DNA from 2 places in the Mesorhizobium humile genome. Region 2 is predicted to be linked to the other one. Evidence: predicted binding sites of a transcription regulator. Region 2 holds the regulator's gene; the other holds the start of a gene.

Region 1 (4,425 bases), on a different contig from region 2:
GCTGCGCTTCAACCTGGAAATGATGGCGTCGGCCGCGAGCTTCGGCAGGATCAGCCGGCTGGTGACGCCGGCGCAGACGATGCCGAGCACGATCTCCGCGCAGCGCGCGATCGCAAGGTCGACGACGATATGCGGCTGTCCGAGCGCCGGCAGGCTGATGATCATCGCCGTGTAGCCGGCAAGCGCCGCGCCATAGGCCTCCGGGTTGCGCAGCAGCGAGGATACAAGCGTGCAGATGCCGATCCAGAGCGCCAGGATAGTGACCAGCACCCAGGGATTGGCGCCGGACAGGAATGTGATGCCGACCGCGGCCAAGCCGCCGGCCAGTGTGCCGAGCAGCCGGTAGAAGCCCTTTGCCAGCACCATGCCGGCGACTGGTTGCGCGACGATGAACACCGTCATCATCGCCCATTGCGGATGGTCGAGCTTCAGGGCGTAGGCGACAAGCAGCGCGATCAGTCCGGCCGAAACCGTGCGCAGGGCAAAAATCCAGTCCGAACGGGTCGGCTGCGTCAGGCCGCTCAGCGGCGTCTCGACAAGCTCTTTCAACCGCGTCCAGGTCACATCGGTTCTCCGTGCCGGAGACTGTTATGGACCAGCAGGCGATCAGATATCCAGCACGTCCGCCTCGGCGAATTCGGCACGTTCCTGGATGAAGCGGAAGCGCGCCTCGGGCTTGGTGCCCATCAGCGCGTCGACGGCATCCTTGGTGGCCTGCTCGGCGTCGATCACATCGACCCTCAGAAGCGTGCGTTTCCTCGGATCCATCGTGGTCTCCTTGAGCTGCGAGGCCATCATCTCGCCCAGGCCCTTGAAGCGGCCGATCTCGACCTTGCCGCGCCCGGTGAACTCGGTGCGCAGCAATTCGTCCTTGTGCGCGTCGTCGCGGGCGTAGCCGACCTTGCCGCCCTGCCTGATCGAATAGAGCGGCGGCACGGCCATGTAGAGATGGCCGCCGCGGATCAGGTTCGGCATCTCCTGATAGAAGAAGGTGATCAACAGCGAAGCGATGTGCGCGCCGTCGACGTCGGCGTCGGTCATGATGATCACGCGGTCGTAGCGCAGGTCCTCGTCGCGGTATTTCGAGCGCGTGCCGCAACCGAGCGCCTGGATGAGGTCGGAAATCTGCTGGTTGGCGGCGAGCTTGTCGTTGCCGGCGGAGGCGACGTTGAGGATCTTGCCGCGCAGCGGCAGCACCGCCTGGCTGGCGCGGTCGCGCGCCTGCTTGGCCGAGCCGCCGGCCGAGTCACCCTCGACGATGAAGATCTCGGCGCCGGCGGCGGCGTTCTGCGTGCAGTCGGCGAGCTTGCCCGGAAGGCGCAGCTTGCGCACCGCGCTCTTGCGCGAGACTTCCTTTTCCTGGCGGCGGCGCACGCGCTCATCGGCGCGCGCGATGACCCACTCCAGAAGCTTCGAGGCTTCCTGCGGATTGTCGGCCAGCCAGTGGTCGAACGGGTCGCGAAGGGCGTTTTCGACGATGCGCATCGCCTCGATCGTCGCCAGCCTGTCCTTGGTCTGGCCGACGAATTCCGGCTCGCGGATGAACACCGACAGCATGCCGGCGGCCGAGATCATCACGTCGTCGGTGGTGATGATCGAGGCGCGCTTGTTGCCGATCAGATCGGCATAAGCGCGCAGCCCGCGCGTCAGCACATTGCGGAAGCCGGCCTCATGCGTGCCGCCTTCGGGGGTCGGAATGGTGTTGCAATAGGAGTTGAGGAAACCGTCGCCGCCGAACCAGGTCACCGCCCATTCGAGCGAACCGTGGCCGCCCTGCTTGTCGCCTTTGCCGGCGAAGACCTCGCGCGTGACCTGGAATTCGTCGCCGAGCGTCGCCTTGAGATAGTCCTTCAGGCCGCCTGGGAAATGGAACTCGGCCTTGGCCGGCGTCTGGTCCTTGTCCTTGATCAGCGACGGATCGCAGGTCCAGCGGATCTCGACGCCGCCGAACAGATAGGCCTTCGAGCGCGTCATGCGGTAAAGCCGCGCCGGTTCGAAGGCGGCGCCCTTGCCGAAAATCTGCTCGTCGGGATGGAAGCGGGTCCTGGTGCCGCGGCGATTGTGGACCTCGCCGAGATGCTCAAGACCGCTGACCGGGACGCCGCGGGAAAAACGCTGGCGGTAGAGCTGACGACCCCGCGCGACCTCGACCTCGAGGTGGTCGGACAGCGCGTTGACGACCGAAACGCCGACGCCGTGCAAGCCGCCGGAGGTCTCGTAGACCTTGGAGTCGAACTTGCCGCCCGAATGCAGCGTCGTCATGATGACTTCGAGCGCCGGCTTCTTGAATTTCGGATGCGGATCGACCGGGATGCCGCGGCCGTTGTCGGTGACGGTCAGGAAGCCGTCGGCGGAAAGCTCGACGTCGATGAAAGTGGCGTGACCGGCAACAGCTTCGTCCATCGAATTGTCGATGACCTCGGCGAACAGGTGATGCATCGCCTTGTCGTCGGTGCCGCCGATATACATGCCTGGACGGCGGCGCACCGGCTCCAGCCCTTCCAGAACCTCGATGTCGGCGGCGCTGTAGCCCTCGCTGCCATCACGGGCGGCGGTCAAGCGCTTCGCGGCCTGAACCAGCGGATCGGCCGGGCGCGAGGGCGCGCGCACCGGCTGTGCCGGCTTTTCCATCTTGCCGAAGAGGTCGTTGCTGTCGTCCATGCTGGGCCTAGCGTCCGGTAATGCGAATCACGTCTCGATACTGCCACGCTTTTGACGGGCGAACGAGTTCCTGTTCCGTTCAGGGATCAAACTGTCTCTTATTCCAAAACCATTCGATAACCAAGCCGGCCGAAATAGGGCGGTCCGTGAGGCCCGGTGTTCCTTATTCTTTAACATTAATGCCTAGCGTGAGGCCTAACCAACAAAAGACCACGGGCGTCAGGGGTTTCGTTGTGAGGGGCAGGGCCATACCCATGATCGGCATCGCCGCCGTTTTCGGCGCGATCTCGATCTTTGCGGCGGATTTCTGGGTCAAGAGCCAGGCGAAGGCTCAGCCCGAGGTCAAGGTCGTCACGGTCGAAGCCCCGCAGCAACCCAAGGTCGAGTTAAAGACCATCGTGGTGGCTCAAGCGCCGCTGCGCTACGGCATGGAGCTCGGACGGCCGCAGCTCGCCGAGATTCCGTGGCCGCAAGATTCCCTGCCGCAGGGCGCTTTCCCGACCATCGATAAGCTGCTTGCGGACGGCAGCCGGGTGGTGCTGTCGCCGATCGAGGTCAATGAACCGGTGCTGCTCGCCAAGCTGTCGGGGCCAAACGGCCGCGCCACCCTTTCCAACATGCTGTCGCCGGGAATGCGGGCCGTCACCATCCGTACCGATGAGATCGCCGGCGTCGGCGGCTTCATCACGCCGGGAGACCGTGTCGACGTCGTGCTGACGCGCGACGCGGGGGATATCCAGGAAGTGTCCAAGAATGCGCAGGGCGCCGCCGGCTCGACCGTCACGTCCGAGATCGTCGTGTCCGACGCCAAGGTGCTTTCGGTCGGACAGGGCACCGACGAACGCAAGACCGAGCCGCAGGTCGCCAATTCCGTGACCCTCGAGGTGACCAATGAAGGGGCGCAGAAAGTGGCGCTCGCTCGCACCGTCGGCTCCTTGTCGCTGTCCTTGCGTTCCGCGGCTGACGCCAGCGCCAGCAAAGGCGGGCTTACGACCATCTCCTCCTTCGGCGGGTCGGTTGCCGCAAACGCGCAGGCGAGCGCCGCCTCGCTCGTCAACGCGGTGACGAAGGATGAGGACAAGCCGAAATTCAAGACGGTGATCGTGACGCGCGGCGACAAGGTCGAGGAATACAAGGTTCCTTCACGGGAACCGCCGCAGGAACTGCAGCAATAGCCGGTGGGGACCGGCGGGACGGGGCAAGATGTTCGGGTTTGATGCATTTCGGACGACCGGGGGATGGCGTCTTCTCGGCGCGATAGCGCTGGCGGCGGCAATGCTTGGCGTCACCGGGCCGGCAAGGGCGGACAATGAAATCGTCTATGTCTCGGCGAACAAGAACGCCTCGATCAAGGTTGCCAAGGGCAAGCCCAAGACGATCATGACGAGCGCCGCCTTCTACCAGATCGTCATCGGCGATCCTGAGATCGCCAACGTCAATCCGCTGACCGACAAGTCCTTCTACGTGCTCGGCAACAATCTGGGCACCACCGGCATTGCGCTCTTCGACCAGAACAAGCAGCTTGTCGGCACCATCGACATCGAGGTGACGCTGGATACCGACCAGCTGGCCAGCACCATCCGCGCCAGCGTGCCCGACGCCAAGATCAAGGTCGGTTCGGCGAACGGCCGCGTCGTGCTGTCGGGCGAGGCCGACGATGCGGTCGCCGCCGATAAGGCCAGCAAGATCGCGTCGCGCTTTTCCGGCAATGAGGAAGTCATCAACTCGGTCAACATCTCGTCCTCGCAGCAGGTGCAGCTCAAC
Region 2 (4,425 bases):
TTGCCCGCTCCCGTCTTCGAAGAGTGGACGCGAAAGACCGGCAAGCCGATTCTGGACGGCATCGGCGCCACCGAGATGCTGCATATCTTCATCTCCAATCGCTTCGACGACATGAAGCCCGCATCGACCGGCAAGCCGGTGGGCGGCTACGAGGCGCGCATCGTCGACGAGGAGATGCGCGAGTTGCCGCATGGCGCGACGGGAAGGCTGGCGGTGCGTGGGCCGACAGGTTGCCGCTACATGGCCGACGATCGCCAGAAGGACTATGTGCGGGATGGCTGGAACCTGACGGGCGACACCTTCGTGCAGGACGAAGACGGCTTCTTCCATTTCGCCGCCCGCTCCGATGACATGATCGTCAGCGCCGGCTACAACATTGCCGGGCCGGAAGTCGAGGCCGCGCTACTGTCGCATCCGGATGTCGCGGAATGCGCCGTCATCGGCGCCGAGGACGCCGAACGCGGCCAGATCGTCGAGGCGCATGTCGTGCTGGCGCCGGGCGCGGCGCCGGATGCCGCGACGGTCAAGCGTCTGCAGGATCACGTCAAGGCAACGATCGCGCCCTACAAATACCCGCGCTCGGTGAAGTTCATCGCCGCCTTGCCCAAGACCCAGACCGGCAAGATCCAGCGCTTCCGCCTGCGCGCCGAAAAGCCCCATTGAGCGAGAAAGCCCGATTCAGGTGACGGCCTCCTTGACCGCGAAGCGCGCTTCCCGCCAGACGCCGGTGCGCAGGATGTCTTCCAGCACTTCGACGGCCTCCCAGACATCCCGATAGCCGACATAGAGCGGTGTGAAGCCGAAGCGGATGGTGTATGGCGCGCGGAAATCGCCGATCACGCCGCGCTCGATCAGGGCGCGCATCACCTGGTAACCGTGCGGATGGGCGAACGACACCTGGCTGCCACGCTCGGCGCCATCGCGCGGGCTTTCCAGTTCGAGGCCGAAGGCGCCGCATCGGGCTTCGACAAGCCGGATGAACAAGTCCGTCAGGGCGATGCTTTTGTCGCGCACGGCATTCATGTCGACCTTGTCCCAGAGGTCCAGCGCGCCCTTCAGCGCCCGCATCGACAGCACCGGCTGTGTTCCGCACAGGAACCGGCGGATGCCCGTGCCGATGGCGTAGCCCTGCTCGAACGCGAAAGGCCGGGCGTGCCCCCACCAGCCGCTGAGCGGCTGGCGAATGTCGCCGTGGTGGCGATTCGCGGCATAGATGAAGGCGGGCGCGCCCGGGCCGCCATTGAGATACTTGTAGGTGCAGCCGACAGCGAAGTCGGCACTCGAACCATCAAGATCCACCGGCAACGCGCCTGCCGTATGGCAGAGGTCCCAGACGATCAGCGCGCCGGCTTCGTGGGCCTTGCGCGTCAAGGCCGCCATGTCGCGCAACCGGCCGGACTTGTAGTTGACGTGGTTGACCAGGATGACCGCGACTTGGCTGTTGATCAGTTCCTCGATCGTCGGGGCGTCGACACCTTCGAGCCGCAGCACCGTACCAGGACGCGTGGAGGCCACGCCCTCCGCCATGTAGAGATCGGTCGGAAAACTGTCGCCCTCGGCAACGATCACGGATCGGTCGGGCCGCATCGCCAGCGCCGCATGCAGGACCTTGTAGATGTTGATCGACGTCGTATCGCAAACGACGGTCTGTCCGGCCGCCGCGCCGATCAGTCGCCCGAGCCGGTCGCCCAGTTCGACAGGCATTTGGAACCAGCCCGCGGTATTCCAGGCGCGGATAAGATCATGCGCCCATTCGCGCGTTGCCGCTTTCTCGATCTCGTCGAAAACCTCGGAGGACGCCGCACCCAGCGAGTTGCCGTCGAGATAGATCACCCCTTCCGGCAGGATGAAGCGATCGCGCAGGGCGCGCAGCGGATCCGCGGCATCCATCGCCTCGACTTCAGCACGGCCAGGAATTCCCCTCATCGCGTTACCGCCTCCATCTCGACCCAGCGCCGCTCGCAAATCGCCAGACGGCCAACGGCGGTTGTCTCACCCCAGTCGGCGTCGGGGCAAGAACCTTTCGTCCTGTGTTAGATGGTCCATAGACCGCGAGAACAGAGAACCGGCAAATCGCCGAAGTTGGCATTTTGGGTTCGTTTCGTTCACGGTGCAGCATGCGCAAAGGGTGGTCCACGCGGTCCGACCCGCGCTTTCGTGATGGCGCTGCCTGCTGTTTCAACTTAGGCAGTGCTGCAAAATCGAGCGGAATCAATGCCACCGCCCTACTGGCGGCGGCTGGCGTCCTCGAATGCAACATTGTTTCGGCAGCCTTAAGAAATTCATTAAACTTTAAACGGTTGCGGAACACAACTGGAACAGATAGTGTTTGTTCTGGGTTTGTTTTTCCGATTCTGGTTTCAGAACCCGTGGGGGCCGCCAATGCTGACGCGCAAACAACATGAACTCCTGATGTTCATCCATGAACGCCTGAAGGAGAGCGGGATTCCTCCATCCTTCGACGAGATGAAGGAGGCGCTCGACCTTGCCTCGAAGTCCGGCATCCACCGGCTGATCACGGCGCTGGAAGAGCGCGGCTTCATTCGCCGGCTGCCGAACCGGGCGCGCGCCCTCGAAGTCTTGCGCCTGCCCGACTCGATCGCGCCTGGCCTGAATGCCGCGAAGAAGTTCTCGCCAAGCGTCATCCAGGGCGGCCAAGGCAATCTTAACCGCCAGGTCAAGCCGGCAGCGCCCTCGCGCACGCCGACACCCAGCAATGACGACGACGCTGTTTCGGCCGTATCCATTCCGGTGATGGGCCGCATTGCCGCCGGCGTGCCGATCGACGCCATCCAGCACCAGACGCACTCGATCTCGGTGCCGCCGGACATGATCATGGGCGGCGAGCACTATGCGCTGGAGGTCAAGGGCGACTCGATGATTGAGGCCGGTATCTTCGACGGCGACACCGTCATCATCCGCAACGCCAATACGGCAAGCCCGGGCGAGATCGTGGTGGCGCTGGTCGACGACGAGGAAGCGACCTTGAAGCGGTTTCGCCGCAAGGGTGCCTCGATCGCGCTCGAGGCCGCCAACCCGGCCTATGAGACCCGTATCTTCGGACCGGATCGGGTCAAGGTTCAGGGCAAGCTCGTCGGACTTATCCGTCGCTACTGAGCAGAACCGCGCGGCGGTCTTCGCCGGGAATGCGTGACATCTATTCTGTCGGCTGCGGCGCGGCCGCCGGCTTTTCCGGTCGTTGATAGGGCGGCAGCCCCCTCGCCTCGCGTGTGTATTTCCGCTGCTCGTGCCAGGGACGATATGGCTCGTCGACCGCGTAGCGAACGGTTGGCCGGGCGGTCGCCGATTGCGGATCGAAGAAGATGGCGGCGCTGCCGTCGCGCGCCAGCTGCCGCTTGGTGACGACGAGCACGCGCGGATCGCGGCATGGGTTGTAGGCCGTTGCATCGTTGATGACGATGAGATCTGCGAACCCGCAGGCCGGTCGGGCGCTGCCGCGGTTCTCGGCAAGCGCGACGATGGCGCCGGAAGGATGCCGGCCGATGCAGAGGTCTCCGGTGCAGTAGAAGGGCGAGCCAGGCGGCAGGTCGACGGGATCGGCGATGTCGAGGGCGTCCTTGGCGAACGTCTCCGGCGGCACGATATCCTCGGCTTTCAGCGCTCGTTTCCAGTTGTCGGTGGTGAACTCGTTGGAGCGCGCGCGGTTGATCGCAAGCTCGCCGCCTCCGATCGGCATCGCCACCAGATGCGCGTCCTCCGAGACAAGCACATCCGGCGTGCGGACATGGGGAATGGCCAGCAGCGCCGCGAGCGCGAAGGGTACCGCGGCAAGCCTGAGCCACGTGGTCGCCATCGTTGCGATGACCAGCGCGACCGTCGCCAGCAGCACCGACTGGATCGAGATCAGCCCGACGGCGTCGACCGGTGAGCGCTCGGATATCCACGCCGAAATGGCGATCATCGCCGTCAGGCCCTTGCCCATGACAAAGAGGAAGGGACCGTCGAAGCCGAAGGGCATGGCGAGCGCGCTCAACACGGCGAACGGCATGACGATCAGCGAAACGATCGGCATGACCGCCAGATTGGCCAGCAGGCTGAGCGGCGACACGCGCTGAAAATGCCAGATCGCAAACAGCAACGTCGCGCTGCCTGCGATGAGCGACGTTATGGCGGCGCCGCCCACGCCAACCGCCAGTTTTTGCGATACGAACCCGAGAAACGAACGCCTTGCCGGCGGCGCTGTCGTTTTGCCGGCGCGATAGTCGGCAAAGCCGGCATAGGCGCCGACAAGCGCAGCGGTGGCGGCGAAAGACATCTGGAAGCTCGGGCCGACCACTTCGTGCGGCGAGACCAGGATGACGGCGATGGCAGAGATCGCCAGGTTGCGCATGGTCAGCGCCGCGCGGTCGAAAAGCACGGCGACCAGCATCACGGCCAGCATGATGAAGCTTCGCTCGGCCGCGA

Evidence for each region. The regulator LexA, encoded in region 2, represses DNA repair genes until DNA is damaged. The targets are predictions, from matches to a motif close to TGTTCNNNNTGTGTTCNG.
Region 1: a site for LexA is predicted at 2,727-2,744, ahead of parE (DNA topoisomerase IV subunit B). Genes of this name have one in related genera too.

Annotation. Positions count from the first base shown of each region.
Region 1 covers NZ_JAVIIV010000025.1:27,996-32,420, forward strand. Annotated here, with positions in the region: gene RFM52_RS27930 (FUSC family protein) at 1-564, opposite strand, end outside; gene parE (DNA topoisomerase IV subunit B) at 607-2,661, opposite strand; gene cpaB (Flp pilus assembly protein CpaB) at 2,916-3,836, shown strand; gene RFM52_RS27945 (type II and III secretion system protein family protein) at 3,865-4,425, shown strand, end outside.
Region 2 covers NZ_JAVIIV010000008.1:110,678-115,102, reverse strand. Annotated here, with positions in the region: gene RFM52_RS14470 (AMP-binding protein) at 1-663, shown strand, start outside; gene kynU (kynureninase) at 679-1,926, opposite strand; gene lexA (transcriptional repressor LexA) at 2,383-3,117, shown strand; gene RFM52_RS14455 (ComEC/Rec2 family competence protein) at 3,158-4,425, opposite strand, start outside.